One region of the Kitasatospora sp. NPDC051853 genome, then DNA from elsewhere that is predicted to be linked to it. Evidence: riboswitches for the same ligand, from Rfam matches in the RefSeq annotation. Region 1 holds a riboswitch; each other region holds the start of a gene.
The links. A riboswitch is a leader RNA that binds a small molecule or an ion and turns the genes downstream of it on or off. The one in region 1 is predicted to bind cyclic di-AMP.
Positions count from the first base shown of each region.

Region 2: linked by a shared signal. The riboswitch ahead of ACIA8O_RS01495 (hypothetical protein) and the one ahead of ACIA8O_RS08815 (peptidoglycan DD-metalloendopeptidase family protein) in region 1 are both predicted to bind cyclic di-AMP.
Region 3: linked by a shared signal. The riboswitch ahead of ACIA8O_RS09150 (M23 family metallopeptidase) and the one ahead of ACIA8O_RS08815 (peptidoglycan DD-metalloendopeptidase family protein) in region 1 are both predicted to bind cyclic di-AMP.
Region 4: linked by a shared signal. The riboswitch ahead of ACIA8O_RS14725 (hypothetical protein) and the one ahead of ACIA8O_RS08815 (peptidoglycan DD-metalloendopeptidase family protein) in region 1 are both predicted to bind cyclic di-AMP.

Region 1 covers NZ_JBITBY010000002.1:899,880-907,212, reverse strand. Annotated here, with positions in the region: gene ACIA8O_RS08830 (PP2C family protein-serine/threonine phosphatase) at 1-802, shown strand, start outside; gene ACIA8O_RS08825 (hypothetical protein) at 1,132-1,326, shown strand; gene ACIA8O_RS08820 (DUF6348 family protein) at 1,369-2,097, opposite strand; cyclic di-AMP (ydaO/yuaA leader) riboswitch at 2,461-2,614, shown strand; gene ACIA8O_RS08815 (peptidoglycan DD-metalloendopeptidase family protein) at 2,620-3,648, shown strand; tRNA gene ACIA8O_RS08810 (tRNA-Gly) at 3,713-3,786, opposite strand; tRNA gene ACIA8O_RS08805 (tRNA-Pro) at 3,972-4,045, shown strand; gene tig (trigger factor) at 4,370-5,731, shown strand; gene ACIA8O_RS08795 (ATP-dependent Clp protease proteolytic subunit) at 5,953-6,570, shown strand; gene ACIA8O_RS08790 (ATP-dependent Clp protease proteolytic subunit) at 6,626-7,273, shown strand.
Region 2 covers NZ_JBITBY010000001.1:313,543-320,875, reverse strand. Annotated here, with positions in the region: gene ACIA8O_RS01500 (hypothetical protein) at 1-1,146, opposite strand, end outside; gene ACIA8O_RS01495 (hypothetical protein) at 1,481-2,866, opposite strand; cyclic di-AMP (ydaO/yuaA leader) riboswitch at 2,905-3,037, opposite strand; gene ACIA8O_RS01490 (GNAT family N-acetyltransferase) at 3,238-3,672, opposite strand; gene ACIA8O_RS01485 (HAD family hydrolase) at 3,680-4,318, opposite strand; gene ACIA8O_RS01480 (dTDP-glucose 4,6-dehydratase) at 4,300-5,298, opposite strand; gene ACIA8O_RS01475 (aspartate aminotransferase family protein) at 5,312-6,604, opposite strand; gene ACIA8O_RS01470 (hypothetical protein) at 6,764-7,333, opposite strand, start outside.
Region 3 covers NZ_JBITBY010000003.1:21,310-28,642, reverse strand. Annotated here, with positions in the region: gene ACIA8O_RS09185 (SpoIIE family protein phosphatase) at 1-344, opposite strand, end outside; gene ACIA8O_RS09180 (PP2C family protein-serine/threonine phosphatase) at 577-1,701, opposite strand; gene ACIA8O_RS09175 (hypothetical protein) at 1,812-2,018, opposite strand; gene ACIA8O_RS09170 (TetR/AcrR family transcriptional regulator) at 2,145-2,717, opposite strand; gene ACIA8O_RS09165 (alpha/beta fold hydrolase) at 2,717-3,538, opposite strand; gene ACIA8O_RS09160 (4-oxalocrotonate tautomerase family protein) at 3,630-3,827, shown strand; gene ACIA8O_RS09155 (YiaA/YiaB family inner membrane protein) at 3,846-4,136, opposite strand; cyclic di-AMP (ydaO/yuaA leader) riboswitch at 4,349-4,505, shown strand; gene ACIA8O_RS09150 (M23 family metallopeptidase) at 4,518-5,363, shown strand; gene ACIA8O_RS09145 (hypothetical protein) at 5,408-6,283, opposite strand; gene ACIA8O_RS09140 (GNAT family N-acetyltransferase) at 6,350-6,928, shown strand; gene ACIA8O_RS09135 (sensor domain-containing protein) at 7,039-7,333, shown strand, end outside.
Region 4 covers NZ_JBITBY010000004.1:533,839-541,171, forward strand. Annotated here, with positions in the region: gene ACIA8O_RS14710 (esterase/lipase family protein) at 1-1,220, shown strand, start outside; gene ACIA8O_RS14715 (hypothetical protein) at 1,274-1,429, shown strand; gene ACIA8O_RS14720 (hypothetical protein) at 1,429-1,890, shown strand; cyclic di-AMP (ydaO/yuaA leader) riboswitch at 2,078-2,245, shown strand; gene ACIA8O_RS14725 (hypothetical protein) at 2,252-3,475, shown strand; gene ACIA8O_RS14730 (hypothetical protein) at 3,477-3,956, opposite strand; gene ACIA8O_RS14735 (hypothetical protein) at 4,038-4,355, shown strand; gene ACIA8O_RS14740 (IclR family transcriptional regulator) at 4,379-5,173, opposite strand; gene aceB (malate synthase A) at 5,363-7,015, shown strand; gene ACIA8O_RS14750 (gamma-glutamylcyclotransferase) at 7,150-7,333, shown strand, end outside.

The sequences.
Region 1 (7,333 bases):
CGCGGTCGGGGTGGCCGGTCTGCTGCTGGCCCAGTTCCGCAGCCGGGTCGGCGTGCCGTGGCGGGGCGGCGGCTCGATGCTGTTCGACCTGCGCGAGCGGCTGCGGGTGCAGAGCCGGGTGCCCCCGCTGCCCGAGGGCTGGTCGGCGGACATGGCGCTGCGCCCGGCCGGCGGCCAGTCCTTCTCCGGGGACTTCGTGGTGGCGGCCCGCACCGGGCCGGGCCGCCGGGTGCTGGAGGTGGTGCTGGCGGACGTCTCCGGCAAGGGCATGGACGCGGGCTCGCGCGCCCTGTTGCTCTCCGGCGCGTTCGGCGGCCTGCTGGGCTCGCTCCCGGCGCACGAGTTCCTCCCGGCGGCCAACGGCTACCTGCTCCGGCAGGACTGGGACGAGGGCTTCGCCACCGCCGTCCACCTGGTGCTCGACCTGGACACCGGCGAGTACGAGCTGCTCTCGGCCGGCCACCTGCCGGGCATGCAGCGGCACGCGGGCACCGGCCGCTGGGACGTGATGGAGGCCCCCGAGGGCGGACTGCTCGGGGTGTACGACGGCGCCAAGTTCGAGGGCGTGCGCGGCCGGCTGGACCGCGGCGACGTGCTGATGCTCTGCACCGACGGCATGGTCGAGGTGCCCGGCCGCGACCTGACCGAGGGCATGGACCGGCTGATGGGCGAGGCGGACCGGCTGGTCGGGGGCGCCCCGTTCGCCCAACTCGGCGGCCGCGGCTCGGCGGTGAAGCTCATCGAGTCGGTGGCCAAGGACGTCAACGACGACCGCGCGGTCCTGCTGCTCTGGCGGGGCTGACCGACTGTCAAGTCCGAACGCCGATCTTCGGCCATTCCTGGGGCATAGTCCGGAAAGTGGATCTAGGACCGGCCGGAGCCGTCAACTGCCAGTTGGGGCGGCCCTGCCGACGGACCGTCAGGCCTGCTCGGCTATCGTCTCGGTCGGCGGAAATTCGTCTCACATCGCAGGATCTTCGGGGCCTGCTCACGGCAAGTCCTTTACGCAGTCCGCACGAACGACCACACTGAGTCCGGGTGGGACGGTCGGTTCTCGGGGGGTCCGGGGGATTGCTCGGGGGATTGGGCCCGCCACGAAACTCGCTACGTAGAAAGAGGAAGTGAGTCCGGGTGGCCTTCTCCGTCTCAGCCCTGGTCCTGTTCGGCATCATCTGCGTGATCTTCATCCGCAACAAGCAGTTGAAGACCAGTCATGCCATCATCGCCGCGCTGTTCGGCTTCATGCTGAGCCAGTCCACCGCGGCCGGGCCGATCCAGGAGTTCCTCAGCCAGCTCGCCAAGACCATCTCCTCGGTGGCCGGCTGACCTCGGTGGCCGGGCTGCCCCGGCGGCCCGCCTGACGGCGGGTCAGCGCCGCCCCCGCCACCAGCGCGCGAGTCCGCGCCGTGGTGGTGCGGGCGCCGCCGCGCGCTCCGGCAGTGCTTCGGGCTCGGGCGCGAACACCAGGAACAGCCGCGCCCAGCAGAGCCGTTCGCCGCGCGGCCAGTCCTGTGCGCGCAGTGCCCGCGAGGCCGCGCTGCTGACCCGGCCGTTCACCCGCACCTCGGCCACGTCGTGGCCGGCCTTGCCGCCGAAGAACAGCTTCACGCCGTTCACCTGCCCGGGCAGCAGCTCCGGCAGGACGGCGGCGGCCAGGGCGGGGGAGGAGTGCTGCTCCGCGAGCCAGTCGGCGAGCAGCTCCGAACCGGTGCCGAAGGTGGCCGCCGGGCTCTGCACCACCCGCCAGCCCGGGAACTCCGGCGTGCTGAACGCGTGCCCGCCGTCGAGCAGTTGGAGCACGGCGGTGGCGGTGGTGCCGGCCCAGATCATCACCGCGTTGTCGAGCTGCTCGGCGTCGTCGCCACCGAAGCCGGCCGCGCAGTCCCAGACCACCGGGCCGTCGCCCCGGCCGAGCTGGAGGACGTAGCCGAGGTCCACGTGCCCGGTGGTGCCCCGCTCGGCGTGGTCGCGGACCGCCACGGCGGTGGTGCCGGGCCCCCGGACCACCGCACCGTCCACGGTGAACTCCAGGCCCAACCGGGCCATCTCGCGGACCACGCCGCGTCGGATGACGGCCAGCCGCTCCTCGTGGGGCACGGGCGGATCTCCTCGGTGCCGCCCGGACGGCGGCGCTCTGTTCTCGAACGGGAACCTCGAACGGCGAGCGTATCGGCCCGGCGTGACCGGTGTCACGGCGCCTGCCGACGGAGCGCGCAGGGGCGTATCCGGACCGTCGCATTCGGCACCCTGTGTATGCGGAGGATCGGCCCAGGGTCAGCGATCATGGCCGCAAAAGGCGGAAGTCCCGAGCCCGGAGTGACTTTGGTCCCGCCCGATCCTGGTTGATCGTTCAACCGGGGGTTGCCAGCTCCGGGGGCGATGGGCTTAGCTGCGGATCCAGTCCGGCGGATCGACCGGACGGGCCCACCGGGCGGAACGCCGAGTCCTGCCGCCGTCCGGAGCCTCGAACCAGCACAGCCACGGCAGGAGTGGGGGACCCACAGGTAAGTCGCCGTACCGGTACGCCGGTGCGGCTAGGGGTGAAGCCGCGTCAGCGGCCGGGCATCTCCAGCCCGAACCCGACAGCTCACCTCACAGGCGTCGGAGAGGACCAGCCCCATGGGCAAGCACCGTCGTGTCCAGCTGTCCCGTCTGACCCGCATCGCGGTCGCCACCGGTGTGGTCGGCGCCGCGTTCGCCGTCCCGGTCAGCGCCGCCAGCGCGCACCAGAACCACACCCCGGCCGTCGCCCCCGAGGCCGCCGCCGCCGTCACCGCCGTGGTGGCCGAGTCCGCCCCGGCCGCCGCGCCCGCCGCGGCTCCGGCAGCCGCCCCGGCCGCCGAGGCCAAGGCCTACCAGGTGGTCAGCGGTGACACCCTCTCGAAGATCGCCTCCGTCCAGCAGGTCGAGGGCGGCTGGGAGAAGCTCTACCAGGACAACCGGACCGTCATCGGCGGCAACCCGAACCTGATCTACCCGGGCCAGAACCTCTCCCTCGCGGGCAAGGCCGCCGTGGCCGCCCCGGCGCCGCAGCAGGCCCCGGCCCCGCAGCAGCAGCCGAAGGCCGCCGAGTCGGCCGACAGCACCAAGGCCTCGCGCTCCAAGGCCTCCACCCCGGCCCCGCAGGCCGCCACCCCCAAGGCCGCCGCCCCGCAGGCCGCGGCTCCCAAGGCCGCCGCCCCGAAGGCCGCCGCCCCGAAGGCCGCCGCTCCCAAGGCCGAGACCTCCACCACCGTCGCCTCCGGCGGTTACGTGGCCCCGGTCCCCGGCGGCACCTCCACCGCGTACCACGCCTCCGGCTCCTCCTGGTCCAGCGGCTACCACACCGGTGTGGACTTCCGCGCCTCCACCGGCACCAGCGTGAAGGCCATCACCTCCGGCACCGTGGTCAAGGCCGGCAACGGCGGCTCCTACGGCAACGAGGTCGTCATCCGCCACGCGGACGGCAAGTACTCCGAGTACGCCCACCTCTCCTCGATCGGCGTCTCGGCCGGCCAGACCGTCTCGGCCGGCCAGCAGATCGGCCTCTCCGGTGCCACCGGCAACGTGACCGGCCCGCACCTGCACTTCGAGGTCCGCACCGGCTCGTCCTACGGCTCCGACATCGACCCGGTCGCCTACCTGCGCGCCCACGGCGTCAACGTCTGAACCGACTGAGACGACGTCAAAAAGGCTCCGGCCCCCGGTCAGTGACCGGGGGCCGGAGCCTTTGTGGAGCGGGTGACGAGAATCGAACTCGCGTGACCAGTTTGGAAGACTGGGGCTCTACCATTGAGCTACACCCGCACGGGACGCCCCGCGGCCGCGTGCAGCGGTCCCGAGGACAGGGTCAGCGTACCTGGTCGGATCGGCTGCTCGCACACCACTTTGACGCTTCGGCACGTCGGGAGCACCCGTCGGGTGGTCAACGGCCGCCCGTGCGAACGGCCGTGGGGGGTGTGGGGTGGCGTGTACGCTTCCTCTCGGCACCACGGGGTGTGGCGCAGTTTGGTAGCGCGTCCGCTTTGGGAGCGGAAGGCCGTCGGTTCGAATCCGGCCACCCCGACAGTGCGGCAGGGTCTCGTCCGAAGGCGGGGCCCTGTTGGCGTCCCGGGGCCGTCCGGGGGTTCCTGCGCGGGCCCCCGTCATCCGTGTGGCAGCACCCTGGCGTCCGCCTTTCGTGCTACCGGTAGGATGGGCGGCTGGCGGTAGTCCCTGTGCAGATCCGTGCAGGTCAACCGCCCGAGGGCGAGGAGTCAAGCTCACCGTCCACCCCCTTGTACGGGAGATGCAGCTCCAACCGCCCATCGCCCGTCTCGCCCGCACCGCCCGGCCCGCCGGCCGGTCACGGCGGAGACAACCTGACCGCAAGCCCATAGGAGACCCAACCGTGAAGAGCGCCGTCGAGACTCTGAACCCGACCCGGGTTCGACTCACCGTCGAGGTGCCTTTCGAGGAGCTCAAGCCGAGCCTCGACGCGGCCTACAAGAAGATCAACTCGCAGGTCTCTGTCCCGGGCTTCCGCAAGGGCAAGATCCCGGCGAAGGTCATCGACCAGCGCTTCGGCCGCGCCGCCGTTCTGGAGGAGGCCGTCAACGACGCGCTGCCGCGCTTCTACACGCAGGCCGTCGACGAGGGCAAGATCGAGGTCCTCGGCCAGCCCGAGATCACCGACATCCAGGGTGTCGAGAACCTGGCCGACGGCGGTGACCTCACCTTCGTCGCCGAGGTCGACGTCCGTCCGGAGATCACCCTGCCCGACTTCGCCGGCATCGAGGTGACCGTCGACCCGATCGTGGTCGAGGACGCCGACGTGGAGAAGTCCCTGGAGCAGCTGCGCGAGCGCTTCTCGTCCGTCAAGGACGTCGAGCGCGCCGCCGCCGAGGGCGACGTCGTGGTCGTCGACCTGGAGGCCAAGGTCGACGGTGAGGTGCCGGAGGACGGCACCGCCACCGGCGTGAGCTACGAGATCGGCTCCGGCCGCCTGCTGGACGGCATCGACGAGGCCGTCGTCGGCCTGTCGGCCGGCGAGACCAAGACCTTCACCACCGAGCTCAAGGGCGGCACCCAGGCCGGCAAGAGCTCCGAGGTGACCGTCACCGTCACCGCCGTCCAGGAGAAGGAACTCCCGGAGCTGGACGACGAGTTCGCGCAGCTGGCGAGCGAGTTCGACACCCTGGAGGACCTGAAGGCCGACTCCCGCAAGCGCCTGGAGCGCATGCGTGAGTTCGACCAGGCCACCCAGGCCCAGGAGCGGGTGCTCGACGAGCTGCTGAAGCTGGTCGACATGGAGTACCCGGAGAAGCTCCTCAAGGACGAGGTCGAGACCCGCAAGCACAACCTCGAGCACCACCAGCTCGAGCCGATGGGCCTCACCCTCGAGACCTACCTCGCCACCCAGGACAAGTCCCTCGAGGACTACGCCAAGGAGACCGAGGAGCAGGCCAAGAAGGGCATCAAGACCCAGTTCGTGCTCGACGAGATCGTCGACAAGGAGAAGCTGGGCGTCAACCAGGACGAGCTCACCGAGCACCTGGTCCGCCGCGCGGCCGGCTCCGGCATGACCCCGGACCAGTTCGCCCAGCAGGTCGTCCAGGCCAACCAGGTCCCGCTGCTGGTCGGCGAGGTCGCCCGCGGCAAGGCGCTGGCCCTGGTCGTCGAGCAGGCCAAGGTCACCGACACCAACGGTGAGGTCGTCTCCTTCGAGGACGACGAGGAGACCGAGGAGTCGGCGGAGACCACCGAGGCCTGAGCCTGACGGTACTTCCCGCACCACGGTCTGACCCACGGTCAGAGAGCGGCCCGGACACCCCCTCGGGGGCGTCCGGGCCGTTCCCGTAACCGCTTCCGGACCCTGCGCTCACAGCGAACAGTTCCGCGCGGGGGATTCCGAGGCGGGGCCTGCGCGTTAGGGTCCATAGACAGCGACAATTCGACTGAGCAGGTGGCTAAGTGACGTTCCCGCAGATGCAGATGCCTGGCCTGATGGCGCCGCACGCCGCCGCTGGTGACGTGCTCGGCGGCCTGGGCGACCAGGTCTACAACCGGCTGCTCAACGAGCGCATCATCTTCCTCGGCCAGCAGGTCGACGACGACATCGCCAACAAGATCACCGCCCAGCTCCTCCTCCTGGCCGCGGACCCGGAGAAGGACATCTACCTGTACATCAACTCGCCCGGCGGTTCGATCACGGCGGGCATGGCGATCTACGACACCATGCAGTACATCAAGAACGACGTGGTCACCATCGCGATGGGCATGGCCGCCTCGATGGGCCAGTTCCTGCTGACGGCCGGTGCCAAGGGCAAGCGCTTCTCGCTGCCGAACGCCAACATCCTGATGCACCAGCCCTCCGCCGGCCTCGGCGGCTCGGCCACCGACATCCGGATCCAGGCCGAGCAGCTGCTCCGCACCAAGAAGCGGATGTCCGAGCTGATCGCGCAGCACAGCGGCCAGTCCTTCGAGCGGGTCACCGCGGACTCCGACCGGGACCGTTGGTTCACCCCGGAGGAGGCCAAGGAGTACGGCCTGATCGACTCGATCATGCACAGCGCCGCGGACGTTCCCGGCGGCGGCGGCACCGGCGCCTGATCCGGCACCGGCAGCAGACCCAACCGACCGTCACGCTTCGGAGGACAGAACCCCCATGCACACCGCGCGCACCGAGCTCACCGCCCCCCGGGCCGAGGGCCGTTACATCGTCCCGCGCTTCGTCGAGCGCACCTCGCAGGGCATCCGCGAGTACGACCCGTACGCCAAGCTGTTCGAGGAGCGCATCATCTTCCTCGGCTCCCAGGTGGACGACGTCTCGGCCAACGACATCATGGCGCAGCTGCTCTGCCTGGAGTCGATGGACCCGGACCGCGAGATCCAGATGTACATCAACTCGCCCGGCGGCTCCTTCACGGCGCTCACCGCGATCTACGACACCATGCAGTACGTGAAGCCGGACATCACCACCGTCTGCATGGGCCAGGCGGCCTCCGCGGCGGCCGTGCTGCTGGCCGCGGGCACCCCCGGCAAGCGGATGGCGCTGCCGAACGCCCGCATCCTGATCCACCAGCCGTACACCGAGACCGGCCGCGGCCAGGTCTCCGACCTGGAGATCCAGGCCAAGGAGATCTTCCGGATGCGCGAGCAGCTGGAGGAGATGCTCTCCAAGCACTCCAACAAGCCGGTCGAGCAGGTCCGCGACGACATCGAGCGGGACAAGATCCTGACGGCCGAGGAGGCCCTCGAGTACGGCCTGATCGACCAGATCATCTCCACCCGGAAGTCCTCGCTGACCTCCTGAGCCCCCTGTGGCTCCTGGGGCGGGGTACGGCGGTCCGCCGTGCCCCGCCCCTTCCTTCGA
Region 2 (7,333 bases), on a different contig from region 1:
GCTCGCGGTCCAGTAGTACGTGCCGGCGGTGGCCGGCTTGAAGTTGCCCGAGCCGTAGTCGCCGGGGCCGCTGACGGTGACGGCCGGCAGGCCGGTGTTCACCTCGGTGGCGCAGAGCGCGTCGCTGTACAGGTGGAAGGTGATGGTTCCGCCCGCGGTGGCGGCCGCCCCGGCGAGCGTGGCGGTGTCGGAGATGTTGTCACCGATGCTCACGTTGGTCACCGCGTTGGTGGTCAGCGAGGTGCAGTTGCTGATCTGCACCTGCTCCGGCGCGACGAAGTCCTTGAGCTCCGAGCTGAAGGAGTCGGAGGAGCGGGACTTCAGGTACGCGGAGCCGAAGGTGGTGCAGCTGCCGCCGGACGGGAAGATGGCGTCGAAGTCGATGGCCGCCTCGCCGAAGGTGTACGGGTCCAGCTGGGGGTTGCCGAGGCCTCCGGTCTCCGCCGCCGGGATGGTGCTGGTGTTGACCGTCCCCAGGGCGTCGGCGTTCGCGCCGCCGCTGATGACCGTCGGGGGCTGGCTCCACGCTCCGGCCGCCGTCCAGGTCTGGATGGAGATGGTCGGTACGGTGCCGCCCTTGGAGAGGTCGTAGGTGATCAGCTTGTCGCCCGCGGTCCGCAGCGGTGTCTTCGGTGTCACGCCCTTGCCGTTGTCGGCGCAGTTGGTGGGCACGGCCGCGGGGTTGCAGAACTTCTGGTTCAGCTCGAAGTCCATGTTCGTCGTGCCCTGGGGGTTGTTCACCCGGGTCCAGAACAGTTCGAGGAACTTGCCGTTGGGGGTGGTCTCCTTGAAGACGCCGAACTGCTTCAGGTCACTCTTGTTCGGCGGGATGGAACCGTCCACGATCGTGGGGTTCGGGTTGTCCTCGGCGGTGCCCTTGCCGAACGAGTCGTCGCCCGCACCGGTCGCCAGGTCCGCCTTCGCCAGGACTCCGTTCCGCAGCTCCCACCCCGTGTTGGCCGCGTTGCGCTGGAGCCAGTCGACGCAGTCCTGGTCGTCGACCTTCAGGTTGCCGTTGGCGTCGATCTCGAAGTTGCTCTGGGACAGGACGTTCGACGTCGTACACGCGGGATTGCTCGCGGCGGTCGCCGTCGTGTCGATCCTCGCCGGGATGGCTATCGCGGCGGTGAAGACGGCGGCGAGCACCGCTGTTCCGACTGGATGTCTGCTCCTCATGTCACTACACGTCTTTTCGACGAGGGCTCACCGCGCGCGGGGCCTCCTCGCCTCCGATCGGTCACGGAGAGTGGTACCGGGCAACGAACTGCCCGTACCCCTGACAGAGCGTCCGACATCAGGGCCGGAGGGCTGAAAACCCATCCCTACCGGCCGGTTCGGCATCGACCCCGTGCGCTTCTCCCGATCCAATGGTCAGACCACCCTAGCTCAATTGTGACAATCTGTCACCAATCTCCGCCGTGCCCCTTCATGCCCGTGGCCCGCTCCCCGGCGACGGGGAGCGGGCCACGGGTGGTCGGGATCAGCCCTGGAGCGCCGTGTTGAGCGTCTGCCAGAGCGGCTTGGTGCTGTAGGGGATCATGTCCTCGGCGTAGTACCACCAGAAGTGGCCGCCGACGTAGTACGGCAGGTCGATCTTCAGGCCGTAGTAGTACGTCAGCATCGACTGGGCCGCCGCCTGGGTGCCGCTGGTCGCGGCGTCGGGCAGGCCGATCTCACCGAAGGCGAGCTTGGCGTTCGGGTAGAGGGCGTGCAGCTGCTGGAAGTACGAGGTCCACGTGGCCGCACTGGGGCGGATGTTGTTGCACTGGCCCTCGTAGTAGCTGAGCGTCACGTAGTCCAGGCCGTTGCGCATGTCCTCCGGCACGTACTGCTTGGTGAAGGTCAGCGGGTCGAGCTCGGAGGGGCCGTTGCCGCAGCCGATGTCGTAGTAGAGGGTCAGCGCGCTGCGCTTGCCGGCCGCCTCGACCTGCCGGTAGGCATCGGTGATCTTCGTCGAGACGTCGGCGTAGCTGCCCAGCCAGTTGCCGTTGACCTCGTTGCCGATCTCCCAGAGGTCGACCTTGTCGCCGAAGGCCTTCAGGTACTGGGCGACGCGGTCGTGGTAGGCCTGGGCCGAGAAGTTCTTGACGTACTCCGAGTCCAGGATCTCGCCCATCAGGTAACTGACCGGCTGGAGTTGGTCGACCGCCTCGGTGTAGGAGCTCGGGCCCTCGGTCTCGTCGAAGACGATCCGGGTGGTCGGGGTCCGGGCGAGGTGGCGCGAGGCGTCGACGATGGCGGAGAGCTTGGAGACGTCGTCGACGGTGACCCCGTAGAGGGGGTCCGGCAGCGCGCGCATGCCGGCGGGCACGGTGGGCGTCGGGGACGGCGTGGGACTCGGGCTCGGCGTGGGCGTCGGCGTGGGCGTCGGGGACGGCGTGACCGTGGGGGACGGCGTGGGCGTCGGCGTCGGGCTCGGCGTGGGAGTCGGGCTCGGCGTCGGCGTGGGCGTGGGCGTCGGGGACGGCGTGGGAGTCGGCGTAGGCGTCGGAGCCTGGCCGACGGTCAGCGTGTGCCCGGGGAGGTTGTGCCAGCGGCCGTCCGGACCACGCCAGCGGCCGAACTCCGTGTAGGTACCGGCCGGGAGGTCCAGCGCGCCGGTGGTGACGGTGGTCCCGCCCGGGCAGATCCGGACGTTGCGGGCCGCGCCCGGGAAGTCCAGTCGGCGGCCGGCCGCGTCGCGGACGGCGACCCCGAGGCTGTCCGCGGTGAAGCAGCGCGAGGAGTGCACGGCGAGCGAGGCCGTGACCGAGGGGCCCGCGACCGCCGGGGCCGGGGTGATCCGGTCCTCGACCACGGTCGGGCCGCTGGCGGACGCCTGGGTGCTGACCAGGAGCGGGATGGCGAGCAGGCCGGCTGCGGCCACCGCGCCGACCCTGACAGGTGTGGCGGAAAAGCGCATGGACAGGTCCTCTGCGACGCCTGCGAGGTGAGCTGTCGGGTTCGGGCCGGAGGTACGGCCCGGCCGGCTGTGGGCGCGGCTTCACCCCGAGCCCGCGGCCACCGCGGAACGCACGTGCGCGGGCGGAGGCAGCAGGCGGCTGACCTGGTTCCCCCGCTCCCGTCCGTGTCCGTGCTCGAGTGACCGCCGGCGGGTGGACGGGATTCGGCGCCCCACCGGAGGGGCCCGCGCGGAGCGGGCGACTCGGAGCAGGCTAAGCAGCTGACCCGGTACCGACAAGTCAGCTCGGGGCGCTGTAGCGCAACTCACAGGGGCGGGTCCGGCGGGTCCGGGGTTCAGGCCGTCCAGTGCCGGGAGCGCAGGCCGGCCGGGGTGGCGCGGAAGCCGCAGGCGCCCTCGTAGAAGTCGACGTGTTCGGGGTCGTAGTCCACGTGCACCCAGTCGCAGCCGGCCCGGAAGGCCTCCTCGGTGACCTCGTCCACCAGGCGCTTGCCGATGCCCAGGCGTTGGTACGCGGGGTGGACGGCGGTGTCCAGCACGAAGGCGTGCTTGCCGCCGTCCCACACCGCGTGCACGAAGCCGACCAGCCGGTCGGAGTCGAAGGCGCCGATCCAGGTGAGGCTGTGCCGCTCCAGGCGGCTGGCCCACGGGGTGACGGTGGTCTCCCCGTCCGGGAGGTCCGTGGCGTCCGGGCTGAAAGCCCGTTCGTGCAGTGCGGACAGCTCCTTGTCGTCGACCCCGAACCGGACCTTCAACTCGACCTCGGTCACGCCGATTTCACCTTTTCTGCTCCGAACGTGCTTCCAGCAACCGGGCGATCCCCGCAGCGAGGGCCTCCGGTGTGTCCGCGAGCAGCGTACCGATTCCCAAGCGCCCGGCCGCGCCGGTGACTTCGGGGTTGTCGTCGATCAGGACGGCCCGCTCCAGTGTCCGGCCGCAGCGCTCGGCGACCGCGGCGAAGAACTCCGCCGTGGGCTTGACCCGCCCGACCCGCCAGGAGGAGGCGACCACGTCGAACCTGCCCAGGTGGCCGTGGGCGCGGTCCTTGACGGCGTCCCAGTGCTCGGCCTCGTTGTTGGCCAGTACCAGCAGCAGGTCGGGCCGGTGGCGGCGGAGTTCGGCGATGGCGGCGAAGGCACCCGGACGGGGGACCACGCAGTCCCGGTAGAGGGCGTCCAGCCACTGCGGGTCCACCCGCAGGCCGGTCGGCGCCCCGGCCGCGACCAGCGCCTCGGTCAACACGTCGTGGACGTGGGCCCGGCCGACCTCGTAGGCGGCGTCCCGGGCGTCCAGCTCGGCCAGGAGCCGTGCGGGGTCCGCGTGGTGACGCTCCGCCAGCCGCTCCAGGAAGTCGGTCTCCTCGGTGACGTTGTTGAAGATGACGCCCCCGGCGTCCATCAGGATCGTGTCGGCCACACCCGCTCCACGTTCTCGCGCATCCACTCCAGGTTGGCGGCCAGCCCGGCCGCGAGGTCGTACTTGGCGGCCCAGCCGGTGGTGCGGGTCAGCTTGGCCGGGTCGGCCTGGAGCTTCATCACCTCGCCGGGGCGGGGCGGACCGTACCGGACCTCGCTGCGGGAGCCCGTGAGTTCGACCACCAGGCGGGCGGTTTCGGTCACGCTGTGGTCCACCCCGGTGCCGATGTTGTAGGCCTCGCCGGTGCCGGGGAGCCGGCCGAGGGCGAGGAAGGCCTCGACGGTGTCGGCCACGTAGGTGAGGTCGCGGGTCTGCGCGCCGGTGCCGTTGATGGTGATCGGCTCGCCGCGCAGGGCCTTGGCGAGGAAGAGCGGGACCGCGTCGTAGACGTGCCGGGGGCCGTAGCAGTTGAACGGCCGGACGATGGTCAGCGGCGTGCCGTAGGTGTGGTGGTAGGACCAGGCGAGCCGGTCGCAGGCCACCTTGGAGGCGGCGTACGGGGTGGCCGGCATCAGCGGGTGCTGTTCGGTGATGGCGTCGGGCTGGGTGCCGTAGACCTCGCTGGAGCTGGTCACCAGCAGGTGCTCGGGGCCGCTCAGCCGGGCGGCCTCCAGCACGTTGAGGGTGGAGCCGAGGTTGGTCTGCACCACGCTGGCGGGCTGCTCCAGCGAGGCGGGGACGTAGGCGTCGGCGGCCAGGTGGAACCAGGTGGCGGCCTCCAGTCCGCTGAGCACCGTGACGGCCGAGGGGCCGGCCAGGTCCAGGTGGACCAGGCGGTGCAGGGCCGCGACGGCGGGGGCGGGGAGGTTGCGCAGGCGGTTGGTGACCTGGGTGCCGGAGACCCGGCGGACCACGGCGGTGACCTGGGCGCCGAGGCCGACCAGGGCCTCGGTGAGGTGCGAGCCGACGAAGCCGTCGGCCCCGGTGACCAGGACCGGGCGGTCGGCCCAGTACCGCTCGGGCGGTTCGGTGGACGACATCAGGTGGGGTGCCTCACTCGCTCGCAGGGATGCGGGACAGCGCCGTGCGGGCCGCCTCCGCCAGGAAGCCGATCTCCTCGGACGTACTGGTCAGCGGCGGGGCGATGATGACCCCTTCGCCGCTGCCGTCCGGGTTGAAGCCGTTGAACGGGTAGAGCAGCAGCCCGGCCTCACGGCCGTGGGCCAGTGCGGCCCGTTGGCCGCCGGGCACCAGCTCCACCGCGTGGAAGTACCCCACCCCCCGGGTCCGGACCACGGCCGGCAGGTCTGCCAACCTCCGGACGGCGGAGGTCAGTTCGCCGCCACGCAGCACCCCGGCCTCGAGTGCTCCGAGGTCCTGGAGCACATCGAGCACCGCGAGGCCGACGGCGGCCTGGAGCGGGCTGGCCGACATGGTGCCCATCAGCGGGAGCGGGCGCCCCGAGGAGCGCAGCGCCTCCGTCCCCGCCTCGTCGACCAGGACGGCCGAGAGCGGCAGGTACCCGGCGGACAGGCCCTTGGCCAGCACCACGAGGTCGGCGGCGCCGCCGGGGTCGTGGTCGGCGCCGAGCGGCAGGCCGGTCCGGCCGAGGCCGGTGAGCACCTCGTCGTGGATCACCAGCACGCCGTGCTCGTGGCAGAGCCGGCGCAGCGCGGAGAGGTAGCCCGGCGGGGGCGTGTAGGCGCCGCCGGTGGTGCCGTTGACCGGTTCGACCAGGACGGCCGCGACGGTCTCGGGGCCGCGCTCCAGGATGGCGTCGCGCACGGCCGACACGCACTCGGCGCGGCAGTGCCCGTACGGGCAGCCGCGGTGGTGGCCGGGGTAGGGCGGGTCGAAGGCGGGGCCGAGGCCCAGCGCGTCGACGGGCTCGGGGCGGCGGCGCCGGTGGCCGGAGAGGCCGAGGGCCAGCGCGCTGTTGCCGTGGTAGCCGAGGGTGGCGGTCAGGACGTGGTGGCGGCCGGTCTCGCCCCGGGCACGCTGGATCGACTTGGCGTAGCTGACGGCCAGTTCGACGGCGGCGGTGCCCGAGCAGGCCAGGCTGACGCCGTCCCCGGCCCGTCCCACGGCGGCGCCGAGCCGGACGGCCAGCTCCTCCTGCAGGGCCGGCCGCAGGGCGCCGGGCGAGGCGTAGGTGGCGACGGCGGCCTGACGGGTCATCGCCTCCAGCACGTGCGGGTGGGCGTGCCCGATGTTGACGCAGACCAGGCCGCTGGCCGCGTCGAGCAGCCGGCCGCCGTCGGCGGTGTGCACCCAGGCGCCCTCGGCGTGGGTGTAGTCGACCGGCGGGACGGGTTGGAAGGTGGACAGCAACACGGACTTGCTCACGGTGGGGGTCTCCTTCCGGCCGGCGCGGACCGGCGGCTGATCGGGGGCGGGGCCCGTACGACGGCGGGCGTCAGCGGCAACGGCAGCGGCAACGGCTGCGACTGCGGCTGCGGCAACGGCCGGGACGGAGCACCTCCCCGCCCCGGGCGCCGTTCGGTCTCAGACCAGCGCGTGCCAGGCCGGCGCGGGCCGGCCGCTGAGCAGGAGCAGCGCCTGGTGGGCGAACATGCTGCTCCAGCTGTTGCTGTGGGCCTCCTCCGCCCGGGGCCAGTAGAGGACGGCTGACCGCCCGTCAGGATGCGTGGTGGTGCTGGCGGCCAGTGCCTCCGCCGCGGCGCTCAGGCCCTTGGGCTCCAGCCCGAGCAGCAGGGCCAGCCGGATGGCCTGGGAGAGCACGTCGGACTGCCAGCGGTCGCCGACCGGGCCGCCGTCGCGGTGCGCGTAGGTGGGGAAGCCGCCGTCGGGGAGCTGCTGCTGCCAGACCCACTCGACGATCCGGGCCGCCTGCTCGCGCGCCCGCGGGTCACGCCGGGCCTCGGCCCAGACCCAGAGCCCCTCGGCCGCGTAGCAGGCGGCGTGCAGGCTGACCAGCTCGCTGCCGGGGCAGGTCTCGACCGGGGCGGTGCCGCTCGGTGGCCGGAGCTCCTCGGCGCCGGCGGCCAGCCGCTCGGCCGCCTCGGCGGCGCCGGGGACGCCGTGCAGGTCGGCGGCGACCAGGGCCTGGAGCAG
Region 3 (7,333 bases), on a different contig from region 1:
TAGTCCGCACCGGTCTGCTCCGGGCTCAGCAGCACCGGCTCCCGGCGCTTCAACGCCAGCGCGGCAGGCAGCTCCGAAGCCGGGTCCACCAGGCCGTACCGCTCGTGCGCCCACTCCGGCAGGCCGTGCGAGGCCGCCAGCCGCAGCATCCCGTCGCCGTCCGTCAGGTACAGCGCCGACCCCTCACCGGTGATCCACCCCGGCCCCTCCGACAGGATCGTCCCCAGCAGGTCGGCCGCCCCGCCCGCCCGCAGCAGCAGCCGCACGCAGCGCATCACCGTCCGGGGCCCCTGCGTACGGGACGCCCCCTCCTCGGAGGCCGGCCACGTCTCGGTGAGGTCCATCGCAGACTCCGGCCCTTCCGCGCACGGGGTAGTGCGCCCATCCTATTTGCGCGCCCGCACTTTCGGCGCTGCGCCGCGTCGAGGGTGGTTACACCGGGGGCGCGGGGAACTGCGCGAGTCCGGAAGGCGGACCAGCGTGAGATCGGGGCAGGCGAGCCAGTTGCCCGTGCTGCCGTTCCCCCGCGCGCAGTTCCTCGCGCCCCTGCGGGGCGCTCCCCGCAGGGGCGCTGCGCTAGCCGAGGCGGCGGTGGACGACCACCACGGTGCGGTCGTCGGCGACGTCCGGGGCGACGGCGGCGAGGAGGGCGGCCGCCGGGTCGGCGGCGGCGGTGCGCAGCAGCGGGGCGGCGGTGGAGAGGAGGCGGCCGATGCCGTCGTCGATGTCCTCGCCGGGGACCTCGACCAGGCCGTCGCTGTAGAGCAGCAGCGAGTCGCCGTGGTCGAGCTGGCCGTGGACGGGCGGGTAGCGGGAGCCGGCCAGGATGCCCAGGGCGGGGCCGCCGTCGGTGGCGAGCAGCCAGCTGCCGCCGCCCGCCCGGTGGTAGTGGGCGGCCGGCGGGTGGCCGGCGTTGAAGAGGCGGTAGCCGCCGTGCGAGGGGTGCAGGGCGAGGTGGACGGCGGTGGCGAACTCCTCCTCCCAGTCGAGCCGGGCGAGGTAGTCGTTGGCGGTGGGCAGGAAGGCCTCCGGCGGCACCGAGCCGAGCAGCATCGCGAAGGCCCCGGAGAGGTGCATCGACCGCGCGGCTGCCCGGCTGCCCTTCCCGGAGACGTCCACCAGCACCACCTCCAGCAGGTCCTGCTCCGGCCGGTGCGAGGCGAGCAGGAAGTCCCCGGAGAAGAAGGTGCCGGAGACCGGGGCCAGGGCCCGGTGGAAGCGCCAGTCCAGCAGTTGGTCGGGGAGGCGCCCGAGCGCGGTGGTCCGCTCGGAGAGTTCGAGCAGCATCGAGTCGCCCCGGGTGCCGCGCAGCCCGAGCCGGCTGCGGTGACGGGAGGTCAGCAGCACGGTCAGCGCGGCGGCGATCACCACCCAGGTGGAGCCGGGGGTGAGGCCGAGCGGCTCGCGCCAGAGGAAGCAGGCGCCCAGGCCGAGCACCACCGGCACCAGCAGGGCGAGCTGACGGCGGGTGTGGAGCAGGAAGCCGCCGAGGATCACCGGCAGCACCAGCGCGGAGGGCGGGCAGCCGGTGGGGAAGGCGACGGCGAGCAGCGCGAGCAGCAGTGCGAGCACCGAGAGCAGGCCGAGCGCGGCCTTCTCGGCGGACGGGTCCCCGTCCAGGAGCTGGCTGGCCCAGCGGCCGCCGGGCCCGCGCCGCAGCCGGTCGGAGAGCTGCCGGGCCATCGTGGTGACTGCGGGCACCTGACCTCCGCCGGTGGCTGACCTTCCGTCAGCCCACTCTAGGCAGGAACCCCGAGGGGCACCCGTCGGCCTGCGCCGACGGGCCTACCGCGGGCCTCGCCCGCTGCCCCCTACTGCCCGTCGCACTCGCCGTAGGACTCCTGCGGACGGGCCGGGACGCTGCGCCGCGAACGGACGCCGAGCGCGATCGCCAGCAGGCGGCGCGCGGTGGAGACGGCGGGGGCGGCGGCCGGGGTGCGGCCGGGGCCGGCGGCGGGGGTGCGCTGCGCGGGGACCAGCCCGGTGGCGGGCCGGGCGGCGGGCGTGGTCTGCGTCATGCGCACGTCCTTCGGGCTGGTGCGTCGGTACGGGTACGTACCGGAAGGCTGTCAGTGTCACCCGGCCACGGCGACGGTTCGGTATCGAAAACCACCCGAACGGATACCGTTCCGGTGAACTGGTATCTAACCCGCCGCCGGCCAGTTCCGCAGCCCCTCGACCACTACCCGGATCAGACGGTCCCGAGTCACCGTCAGTTCCGCGCTCAGCCGGAACGCCCCGGCGGCGGTCAGCGAGGCGAAGCCGTGCGCCGTCGAACGGACCGCGCGGGCGGCGTGCACCGCCTCCTCGCCGGCCAGCCCGTAGCCGTCCAGGACGGTGAGGATCACGCCGACCAGGCGGCCCGCGGCGGCGGTCAGTTCGGGGTCGTCCTGCGGTGCCTGCGGGAGGGCGGCGTACCGGCGCGGGTACTGGTCGGCGTAGTCCAGGTAGGCGCCCAGCAGGGCGGTGGCGGCGGTGTCCCGGTCCAGCCCGCGGACCGCCGCGTCCAGCCGCTCGGCCAGCTCCTCGGTGACCCGGACGGCGACCAGGCGGCGCAGTTCGGCCAGGCCGCCGGGGACGTGCTTGTAGAGCGAGGGGGTGGCGACGCCCGCGCGGGCGGCCACCGAGGCGAGGGTGAGGGCGTCCGGGCCCTGACCGTCGATCAGCTCCACGGCGTGGTCCACCACGCCGGCGGGGGTGAGTCCGACCCTGGGCATCAGCTGACCTCGTGCAGGAAGGGGAGCAGGGCGTCGGCGGTGGCCTGCGGGAACTCCGCCATCGGGTAGTGCCCGGCACCGTCGATCATCACCTTACGGGCCGTCAGCGCGGCCGCCTGCCGGTCGGCCACCACCTCCGGGGCCGGGAAGTCCGGGTCCCGGCTGCCCATCAGGACCAGGGCGGGGCAGCGCACCTCCGCCGTCCAGCCCGCGGGGGAGGGGTCGCCGGCGACGTAGCCCCGGGTGGCCCGCTTGCGGCCGGGGGTGCGCAGGGCGGCGACCGAGGCGGCCTTGTACGCGGCGAAGTCGGCGGGCCTGGCGCCCGGGTAGGCCTTGTCCAGGTAGAGGCCCCAGACGGCGGGGAGGTGCACCACGGCCAGGCCGAGCACCTTGAGCAGGGCGCGCTGGGCGGCGGTCGGCGGCAGGTTCTCGATGATGGCGTCGATCAGGGCGATCCCGGCGATCCGCCCGGGCGCCTCGGCGGCGGCCCTGACCACGGTGGCCCCGGTGTAGGAGTTCCCGGCCAGCGCGGCGCGCTCGACGCCGAGGTGGTCGAGCAGGGCCAGCACGTCGCCGGCCAGGGCGGCGGGGGAGTAGTCGTCCCAGTCGATCGAGGACTCGCCGAAGCCGCGCAGGTCCAGGGTGATCACCCGGTGCCCGGCGGCGGCCAGCAGCGGGCGCAGGTACCGGTAGACGGTGCGGGAGTCGAGCATGCCGGGGAGCAGGACCACCGGCAGGCCGGTGCCGGGGGTGTCGTCGTAGGCCAGCCGGCCGCCGGGGAGGTCGAGGTACCGGGTCTCGGGGTGCGTCTGCGTCGCCATGCCTCAAAGCTAAGGCTAATAGCCTTAGCCGTCAATGGGTGCGGCGGTGCTAGCGTGCGGAGCGCAGGAGTCCGAACGCGGAAGGGGCGTCATGCCGTTCATCAACGTCAAGCAGCTGTCCGGCCGGAGCGAGGGGCAGCGGGCCGAGATCGCCCGCGAGCTCACCGCGACCTACGCCCGGATCACCGGCGTGAGCCCGGAGAACATCTGGGTGGCGATCGAGGAGATCCCGGCCGAGAACTGGTCCTCGGCCGGCGAGACCTTCGCGGCCAAGCGCGCCAAGGGCTGACGGCGGCTCAGGAGGGGGTCAGGGGGCGTCCACCCGGAACGGGTCGTGCTCGGCCAGGAGCTTCTCCAGTCGCGCCTGGTCGACCCGGGTGGTGATCTCCCCCTCCTCCTGGCGGTCCCGGATCACCTTGGCGAGGGTGAATGCCGAGGTGATCTCCCAGAGCAGGCCGACCGCGAGGAATGCCCGCATCCAGGCGTTCACCGGCAGGTAGAGCACCCCGAGGGCGAGGGCGGCGGTGGCCAGCGCGAAGGAGAGCACGGCCTGGGCGTAGTAGGCGTTGGTGGTCCGGGGCTGGGTGGCTGCGGTCATGCTCCCAGGATGGCCAACTCCCTTGCCCCCCACCTGAGTACGGGTGCTCAACCCGGGCCCGTGCGGCGGGCTGAGTACCCGGCCCGGCGGGCCCGGGTCACGGCGCGTCAGAAAGAGATGGACTGCACCACTCAAGCCGCTTGGAATCATGGGCTCCTAGGATTAACGTTTGATAACGCAGCGCGGTCGGCAACGCCGTACCCGAACGGCACCGTGCGCCGTCGCCTAATCCCACGGCCCTCCCACGGGCGGGCCAGGGAGCCGGGGAACCACGTTCCTTGGGGTGAATCGGCCGGGCCCCACCCGGCCGTAGGAGACCTTCCTGCTCCGAACCCGTCAGCTAACCCGGTAGGCGCGAAGGAAGGAAAGGAGCGCGCCTCCGTGGCGTCGACGCACACCCAGGCACACCCCCGGCAGGACGGCAGCGGCACCACCCAGCTGCTCGACCACCCCCTCCCGCAGGAGGCCGCCCGGCACCGGATGCCCCGTCAGACCCGCTCCTCCGGCCCGCTGCTCGGCGTCACCGCGATGGCCGCCTCGCTCGGCGCCACCGGCTTCGCCGCGGCCGCCCCGGCCGCCGCCGCTCCCGCCACCCCGCCCGCCGTCGCCGCCGCCGACCAGGCCGACGCGGACCGCACCGCCGGGGAGCGCCCGCTCTCCGCCGACCCCGGGCTGGCCCTCGCCGCCCGCATCCAGCAGCAGGCCGACGGCCAGCGCACCTCCGCCGAGGAGACCGCCCGGCTGGCCGCTGCCCAGGAGGCCGAGGCCAAGCGCACCGCCCAGGCCCAGGAGCAGGCCGCCGCCGAGGCCGCCGCGGAGCAGGCCGCGCAGGGCGCCTTCACCCTCCCCACCAGCGGCTACCAGCTGACCGCGCACTACGGGCAGTCCGGCTCCTACTGGTCCCACCTGCACACCGGCCTGGACTTCGCCGCCGCCACCGGCACCCCCGTGGCCGCCGTCACCGGAGGCACCGTCAGCTCGGCCGGCTGGTCCGGCGCCTACGGCTACCGGGTGATCCAGACCCTCCCCGACGGCACCGAGCTCTGGTACTGCCACCTCTCCTCGATCACCGTCGCCTCCGGCCAGGTCGCCCCCGGCACCGTGCTCGGCAAGGTCGGCGCCACCGGCAACGTCACCGGCCCCCACCTCCACCTGGAGGTCCGCCCCGCCGGCGCCACCCCGGTCGACCCCCTGACCTGGCTCCAGGCCCACGGCCTCAACCCCTGACACCCCGTCGGGCCCGCCGCCTCCCCGGCCGCGGGCCCGGTCCGTCAGTCCTGCTCCTCCGCCTCGTACCCCTGGGCCGCCAGGTAGGCGTCGATCTCCTCGTGCCCCGGCTCCGGCGCCAGGTCCGGGTACTCGTGCACCAGCAGCGCCGCCAGCCCCGGCACCGTCCACTCGCCGCACAGCCGCAGCGCCTCCTCGGCCACCGCCGCCTCGAAGGCGTCGAAGTCCCCCGAGAGCTCCTCCGGCATCGGCAGCCCGAGCGCGTTCAGCCCCGCCAGGTTCCGGTAGGAGCGCTGCATCAGCCGGTTCTCCAGCAGCATCCGCGCCCCGTCCGTCGCCATCCCGACCGAGATCACCCGGGTCGGCCCCCAGCCGCCGTCCGAGTCCACCTCGTCCAGCCCGGCCAGGGCCCCGAACGCCTCGGCCCGCTGATCCGGCGTCAGCTCCCGGAACCCGTCCAGCCAGCCCCGCACCGCGCCCTCGTCCGCCGTGTCCACCCCGTCCGCCCGCAGCAGCAGCGCGTACAGCCGGGGCCAGGTCACCAGGTGCGGCTGGCGCAGCAGCCCGCAGAGCAGCTCGCCCTGCCACTCCGCCTCCGCGTGCAGCTTCTCCTGCCGCTTGGCGTTCAGCCGCTTGGTGGCCCGCTGGTGGTCGATCAGCAGCTCCACCGCCCTGCCGTACGCCTCCGGCTCGGACTCCGGCTGGACGTACAGGTAGAGCCGCTCGTAGAGCAGCTGCTCCAGCACCGCGGAGGTCAGCTCCGGGAAGCCGTCGTGCATCCGGCCGTCGCCCAGCTCCAGCAGGGTGAGCACGGTGCGCAGCGCGGGCTCCGGCACCGGCGGCCGCCCCTCTTCGGCGGCCCAGTCGAGCAGGTCGTCGGCGCGGGTGCGGGGGCTGAGCAGGAGGTCCTCGTGGTTCACCCTCGTACGGTATCCGGTGACGGACCGTCGGGACGCCGGGACGCCGTCCGCGTAGGGTCGTGCTCCATGGACCCCGTCCGGCTCACCGGCCCCCGGCTCGCGCTGCGCGAACTGCACGGCACGCCCGAGGAGGCGGCCGCCCTGCACGCCGTCTACGGCGACCCCGAGACCGTTCGGTACCTCGCCTTCGAACCGGCCGACCTCGACACCTGTGCCGACCAGCTCGGGCTCGCCCTCGACCTCGCCGAGGAACACCCCCGCACCGGCTACCGACTGGCCGTCACCCGCCACGCCGACGGCCCACCGGAGAGCGCCCCGCTGATCGGCAGCGCCGTCCTCACCGTCGAGTCCGCCCACGCCGCCTCGATCGGCTACGCGCTGCGCCGCGACACCTGGGGCCGCGGCCACGGCGGCGAGGTCACCGACCTGCTCTGCGCCCTGGCCTTCGACACCCTCGGCCTCGCCCGCCTGGCCGCCCGGGTCGATCCCGCCAACACCGCCTCCGCCCGGCTGCTCCTGCGGGCCGGCTTCCGCCTGGAGGGCCGCATCCGCCGCGACCTGAGGGTCGGCGGCCGCTGGTGCGACTCCGACCAGTACTCCCTCCTCGACGACGAGTGGCCCGGCCCCGCTCCCGCCCGGGGGTAGGGAGAACCCCACCCCCCACGCACCGGTGGACCTCATTCCCCCGCCCCGCCCTCCACTGCGACCGTAGGACGGTGAGCCCGGAGCGGCCGGAGGCGGACGAGGAGCCCGTGATGACCAGTCAGACCCACCCCTACCCGGCGCAGTACGGCGGACGGACGGAGGGCCCCGCCCGACCCGGCTTCTGGCGGGCGCCGTTCACCGCCGCCCCCTACCGCGAACTGGGCTTCCTGCTCACCGCCTTCCCGCTCGCGGTCCTCGGCTTCGCCTTCACGGTGGCGCTCTTCTCGGCCGGCCTCGGCCTGCTGGTCACCGTCCTCGGCCTCCCCGTCCTGGCCGCCCTCACCACCACCGGCCGCGGCTTCGCCGCCCTGGAGCGCCACCGGGCCCGCACCCTGCTCGACACCG
Region 4 (7,333 bases), on a different contig from region 1:
TGCTGCTCAGCTGCGCCGCACTGGCGCTGGGACTCGGTCCGGCGGTCGCCGCGACCCCCGCGTACCTGAGACTGGAGGCGACGTACACCGCCCCCGGCAACGGCTGGGCCAAGGTGGAGCGTTGGTACGACACCACCACCGGCTTCCGCGCCGAGCAGTTCCCCGCCGACGGCCGCGGTGACCAGGACGGCGCCCGGGTCACGTACTTCGGCGGGGTGAAGCGCCCCTCCTCGGCCCGCTTCCTGCTCTACTCCGCCTCCGGCTGGGACGGCGGCGCCAAGTCCGCCGTGCTGCTGGTGCACGGGGCCAACGACAACGCGGACCGGGCCTGGGCGAACCCCGCCGAGAGCGGCAACTGCGGTGCGGCGAGCTGTCCTTCGACCGGCCTGGCGCAGCAGCTGGCCGCCGCCGGCCACCGGGTCTTCGCGATCGGCTTCGCCCACAAGCACGGTGACAACCTGATGCAGGCACAGGCCGTCGGCGACGCGATCGCGGTGATCCGGGACCGCCTCGGGGTGGCGCAGGTCGACCTGGTGTCCTGGAGCAAGGGCGAGGTGGCGGCCCGGAGTTGGGTCTCCTCGGTCCGGCCGTCCTGGGGGCGGGCCTACCCCGGCGACGTCCGCCGCCTGGTCACCCTCGGCGGTCCGAACGGCGGCCTCGACTACGTCTACGCGCACGGCTGGAGCTTCTCGCTGGCCACCTGGCCCGCCTGCGGCGGCACGGCCAACGCGCCCTCCCCGCACCTCTGGATGACCTGCTACGGCACCTACACCTCCCAGCCCTGCCTGGGCGTGCTGCCGGTCAACGGCTCCGACTGCTTCCCCGGCCAGCGCCAACTGCTCGCCCGCTGGGACGGGAGGTACGGCGTGGACCAGCTCACCCAGGACTGGTGGACCACCTACTACGGCGGCCAGGGCTACTACACCTCCGGCCAGGGCATCCAGGCCGCGATCGACGCGGGCTCGCTGATCGCCCCGCTGCACGCCGCGGGCACCCCCGCCGCCGTCCCCGCCTACCTGCTGGCCGGCGGCTCCGCCGACCTCCCCGGCCTGCTCAACGAGAACCGCGGCCCGAGCGACGGCATCGTCCTCACCGCCAGCGCCCTGGACACCACCGGCATCCGAACGGTCGGCGGCACGAAACTGTTCACCGACCTGAACCACCTCGAACTCGGCTGGGCCCCGGCCGCCGCCACCCAGGTCGCCGCCTGGCTCGGCTGAAAAGCGATCCCGCCGGAATTCCCCCCACTGTTCGTGCTCTGTACGCGCAGGATGTGGAGCGGGCGATCTGCACCCCCGACGACAGCCGGTTCACCGAACTGACCGTCGACGGCGGTGCGGCGCTGAACAACGACGAACTGGGGCTGGTCCGCCGCCCTGCGATCATGACGAGCATGAGCATCGACATACCGACCCTTCCGGAGTGCTGATGGAGTACGTCGTCGCGGCCGCGGGCACGCACACGGTCGAGGTCTGCCGTGAGGCGCTCGGCGATCGGGCGGGGCTGGACTTCAGGGTGGGTTCGGTGGCCGATACCGGCTTCGACTGCGACGCCGTGATCCTCAGTTCCCCGCTGGCGCACGAGCGTTACGGGGGAGTACCGATACCCGGTTCGGCACAGCTCCTGGTCAACCACCGGGGTGACGGTGCTCCGCCGGTCGTCATCGCCACGCCGGTCGTTCCGTGGGAGGAACCGGCACGGCACCTCGCGGCAGCGGAGGCCGAGGTCCGGACGCACCGGATCCTCGCGGCGTGCGTCGACGCGTTCACGGCCGGACGGTCCGTGAACGCGCCCGGCCCTCGGATCCTGATCCATCTGGAGGGAGCAGGGATCGACCGGCCGGAGCTGTCCCCCACGATCGGGGGGATCGCCCGACTGCTGGCCGACTGATCGTCCGGCCACGAGTACGGAAGGGTTGCCCGCCGAACGATCGGCGGGCAACCCTTCCGCATGTCCGAGGGGCGTGTGAGGGAGGTCTCGTTGTCGCGGGGCGGGGGAGCTGCCTAGCCTGCATGGAGTTCGTGTAGCTGCGGACACCCGTCGGCGGGGCGCCGAGTCCTGCCTGCCCGTCGACGGTCACTCGACCACATCGAGTACGGGCAGGAGCGGGGGAACCAGGTCAGTACGTGACCCCTGCCCGCCCACTCGGCGCAGGGGCACTCGGGGTGAAGCCGCTCACGGGCGGCCGGGCGTTTCCTCACGCCCGAACCCGACAGCTCACCTCGCAGGCGTCGGAAGAGGACTCCTGCCCATGCGCATCTCCGTCACTCCGGCACGCCTCGGCGCGGCCGCCCTGGTGGCCGTCCCGCTGATCGCCGCCGCCCCGTTGGCCGGCCAGGCCGAGGCCGTCACCTACGTCACCCAGGACCGGCTCAGCCCGACCGCGATGTCGGCCGACGTCGCCGCCCGGGCCAGCCTGACCGTGCACTCGGGTTACTGCTTCACCGCCAAGACCCTCGGCGTCGGCGTCCGGGACGCCGCCGGCCGCAACCTCGACTTCCCCGGCAACGCGAGCAACGTGCGGATCTGCCCGGGCGGGGTGACCTTCACCAGCGGTGCCCGGGCACTGCCGGCCGGGACGTACACCCAGTTCGGCTTCTGGCAGGACCAGAACGGGGGCTGGCACAACCTGCCGTCCCGTCAGCTGACCGTCGGCGGTGGCTCGGTGACCCCGACCCCCACGCCGACGCCCACCCCCACTCCCACGCCGACCCCGACGCCGACCCCGACGCCCACGCCGACCCCGACGCCCACCCCCACGCCGACCCCGGCGCCGGGTGGTTCGCCCGTGCCGGGCAAGGCGCTGACCTGGTCGGAGGAGTTCGACGCGCCCGTCGCGCTCGGCAGCAAGTGGGTCAACGACCGCAGCAGCAGCTACCGTTACGGCAACCACAACCCCGACGACAACAAGCTGGACTGGCTGAACCCGTCCGGCGTCTCGGTCGCGAACGGTGTGGCCACCTTCACCGCCAAGCCCTCCGCGCACACCCTGGAGAACGGCAGGCAGGCCTGGGACACCGGGCTGCTCACCACCGAGTACTCCTCGCAGGGCTTCCAGGTGCGCACCGGCGACTACGCCGAGGCCCGGGTCAAGCTGCCCTCCGAGGCGGGTGCCTGGCCGGCGCTGTGGACCTGGAAGGACGGCAACGGGGAGATCGACACCTTCGAGTACCACCCGGACAACGCCGCGCTGCTGGAGCTGACCAACCACGTCAGGTCCGGCCAGAAGTACCACACCGACGCCTCGGCCGTCGGCCACGACAAGTGGGTCACCATCGGCACGTACTACGGCGCGAACTCCGTCGACTGGTACGTGAACGGCGTCAAGGTCTTCTCCGACAACCAGGGCGTCGGGTCCAGCTGGTCCGCCTACCTGATCCTCAACCTCTCGGTGGGTGCCGGGAAGTACCACCCGGGGCCGTCCGGCACCGCGCCGATCGACTTCGCCGCGGACTGGGTGCGGGTCTACCGCTGAGTCAGCTCACGGACAGCGTGAACGGCGTGGAGTTGTTCGTGCCGTCCGTGTCGTCCGCGCTGTACACCCTGACCTGCCCCTCGGCCTGCGTGCCGGGGGGCAGGTCCGCGTCCACCCGGACCGGGGCGATCGCGGTGGCGGTCCGGAGCGGGGCCAGCCCGGCCGGGAAGGTGCAGGTCAGGACGTGGTGGCCGGCCGTGGCCCGGCAGTCCGCCGGGAAGGTCGGGCTCTCGAAGGTGAAACCGGCGGGCAGCGTGATCGTCACCCGGAACGGGGAGGCGGTCCGGTCGGGCCCCCGGTTGGCGACGAAGCCGTGCGCGCTGGTGGTGCCGCCGGGCGGGGCCGGGTCCGCGTCGATCCGGACCACCTCCAGGTCGGAGTGCGAAGGGGCGGCGTTCGCGGGGGTGGTCGCCCCCAGCACCAGCGCCGCCGCCCCGGCCAGTACGGCCGTCAGCTTCCGTCCACCCGCGCGTCCACCCATGGTCCACTCCGTTCGCTCTCCGTCTCACTCCCTGCACAGAATGTATCGGCGTAGCGTGGAAGAGAGGCGGAGGTGAGGACGGTGTCCGGACAGGTGTTGAGTGAGGTCTCCGGGGTGGTCGGCCCCGACAGGGAGGCCCAACTGGTGACGTCCTACCGGGAGTTGGTGGCGGGTGAGCTGCCCCGGGGGTTGATCAGGACGGAGCTGCTGCGAGGGCCGGGTGGCCGATGGCGGGTGCAGAGCCTGTGGCGGGACAAGGCCTCGCTGGAGGCCGTCCGGGCGGATCCGAAGCTGGCCGCCGCACCCCGGCTGTTCCGCGAGGTGGGCGTCGAGCCGGAGCTGACGGTCTTCCAGCTGACGGCGGCCCAGGTCGGGCCGCCCGACCTCGAAACGGACTGAGGCCGGGCGTCCCTGACCTGACGTCAGGGGGCCAGGACCTGACCGAGTCGGGCCGCGATCTGCCGCATCACGGGGACCAGTGAGCTCTCCCCGTCCTGCGCCTCCAGGGCCCGGATGCGGGCCTCCGGGCCGGAGACCGAGAGGGCGGTCGGGGTGGGCGCGCCGGGGACGGCGACGGCGATGCAGCGCACGCCGATCTCCTGCTCCTGGTCGTCCACCACGTAGCCCGAGGCCCGGGCGTGGGCCAGCTGGGCGAAGAGCTCGTCCGGGTCGGTGACGGTGTACGGGGTGTGCGACTGGAGCGGCTGGGTGCCGAGCACCGCGCGGGCCTCGGGCTCGTCCAGCTGGGCCAGCAGGGCCTTGCCCACGCCGGTGCAGTGCGGCTGCACCCGGCGGCCGACCTCGGTGAACATCCGCATCGAACGGCGGGACTGCACCTGCCCGACGTAGACCACCTCGCCGCCCTCCAGCACCGCCAGGTTGGCGGTCTCGCCGGTGGCCTCCATCAGCTCGGCCAGGTACGGGCGGGCCCAGCTGCCGAGCAGGCGGCCGGAGGTCTCGCCCAGGCGGATCAGCCGCGGGCCGAGGGTGTAGCGGCGGGCGGTGTCCTGGCGGACATAGCCCTGCTGCACGAGGGTACGGATCAGGCGGTGGATGGTCGGCATCGGCAGGCCGGAGCTGCCGGAGAGCTCGCTCAGGGTCGCGATGCCGCCGGAGTCGGCGAGTGCTTCGAGCAGCTGGAAGGCGCGCTCGACGGACTGGACGCCGCCGCCGGCTCGCTCGGCCCCGGACGGTGCTGCTGCGGGGGTGGTGGCCACCGGCGTTCCCTTCTGCTGTGGAGGAGGAGTAGAGTCCCGGCGATCTACCTCAACAAACCGTTGAAATTCTGTATCGCGGAAACTAGTCTCCACCTTACAGAACCGAACCCGCCAGTAGGTGGGTCGGTATCGAGGAGGCTCCCACCGGAGCCTCCCTGCTGGCTCAACTGTCCAAGGAGTGTTCTGCCCATGGCTGCAGACCAGGACCCCGTCGGCGCCCCCTCCGCCGCTCCGGTCGTCACTGTCGCCGGTCCGCGCGTCCCCCGCAGCGAGGAGGTGCTCACTCCCGAGGCGGTCTCCTTCGTGGTCGGCCTCCACCGCGCCTTCGAAGGCCGCCGGCAGGAGCTGCTGGCCCGCCGCAAGACCCGCCGTGCCGAGATCGCGGCCGCGGGCACCCTCGACTTCCTCCCGGAGACCGCCGAGGTCCGGGCCGGTGACTGGAAGGTCGCCCCCGCCCCCCGCGCGCTCCAGGACCGCCGGGTCGAGATCACCGGCCCGACCGACCGCAAGATGGTCATCAACGCGCTGAACTCCGGTGCCAAGGTCTGGCTCGCCGACTTCGAGGACGCCACCGCCCCCACCTGGGAGAACGTGGTCAGCGGTCAGATCAACCTGATCGACGCCTACGAGGGCCGGATCGACTTCACCACCGAGGCCGGCAAGTCCTACGCGCTCAAGCCCGCCGCCGAGCTGGCCACCGTGGTGGTCCGCCCCCGCGGCTGGCACCTGGACGAGACCCACCTGCTGGTCGACGGCGTGCCGGTCTCCGGCGGTCTCTTCGACTTCGGCCTGTACTTCTTCCACAACGCGGCCCGGCTGATCGCCAAGGGCGAGGCGGACCCGAACTCGGGCCCGTACTTCTACCTGCCGAAGACCGAGAGCCACCTGGAAGCCCGGCTCTGGAACGAGGTCTTCACCCACGCCCAGGCCGCGCTCGGCATCCCGCACGGCACCATCCGCGCCACGGTGCTGATCGAGACCATCACCGCCGCGTTCGAGATGGACGAGATCCTCTACGAACTCCGGGACCACGCCGCCGGGTTGAACGCCGGCCGGTGGGACTACCTGTTCTCCATCGTGAAGAACTTCCGGGACGCCGGGGAGCACTACATCCTCCCGGACCGGAACACCGTCACCATGGCCGCCCCGTTCATGGCCGCCTACACCCGCCTGCTGGTGCAGACCTGCCACAAGCGCGGTGCCCACGCGATCGGCGGCATGGCCGCGTTCATCCCCTCCCGCCGCGACCCCGAGGTCAACGCCGCCGCGCTGGCCAAGGTCAAGGCCGACAAGGACCGCGAGGCCGGCAACGGCTTCGACGGCTCCTGGGTCGCCCACCCCGACCTGGTCCCGGTCGCCCGGGCCTCCTTCGACGCGGTGCTCGGTGACGAGCCGAACCAGAAGCAGAACCCCGGCCCCGCCGAGCCGGTGACGGCGGCCCAACTGCTCGACATCGCCGGTGCGGGCGGCAGCTGCACCGAGGCCGGGCTGCACAACGCCGTCCAGGTCGGCGTCCGCTACATCGAGGCCTGGCTGCGCGGGCTCGGCGCGGTCGGCATCTTCAACATGATGGAGGACGCCGCCACCGCGGAGATCTCCCGCTCGCAGATCTGGCAGTGGATCCGCAACGACGTGGTCCTCGCCGACACCGGCGAGAAGGCCAGTGCCGACCTGGTCCGCCGGCTGGTGGCCGAGGAACTGGACGCGCTGAAGGCCGAGTTGGGCGAGGCCGCGTACGCCGGTGGGCGCTGGGCCGAGGCCGCCCGGCTGTTCGAGCAGGTCTCGCTGGCCGAGGAGTTCGTCGACTTCCTCACCCTGCCCGCGCTGCCGCTGCTCGACTGACCACCAATCTAGCGAGGCGCGGCCACCCTGCCGCCTGCCGTGCTGGAGCACTGGCCGCGCCGATTACTCCGAACCGTACGGCCACCCTCTGGGCAGGGTGGCCGTACGGCCTTGCGACGGAAGGAAGTTCACAGATGGCTCGCATCTTCTTCAACGGCCAGGCCATGGTCGGCGGCCCGTTCCACGCCTCGGTGGCCGACGCGCTGGTCGGCCCCGTCACCACCGCCCCGGGCTACCGCTTCTTCTCCATCCGCGACGAGTGCCCCGGCCTGCTGGCCGACCCGGCGGTGGACACCGCGATCGAGGGCGAGCTCTACG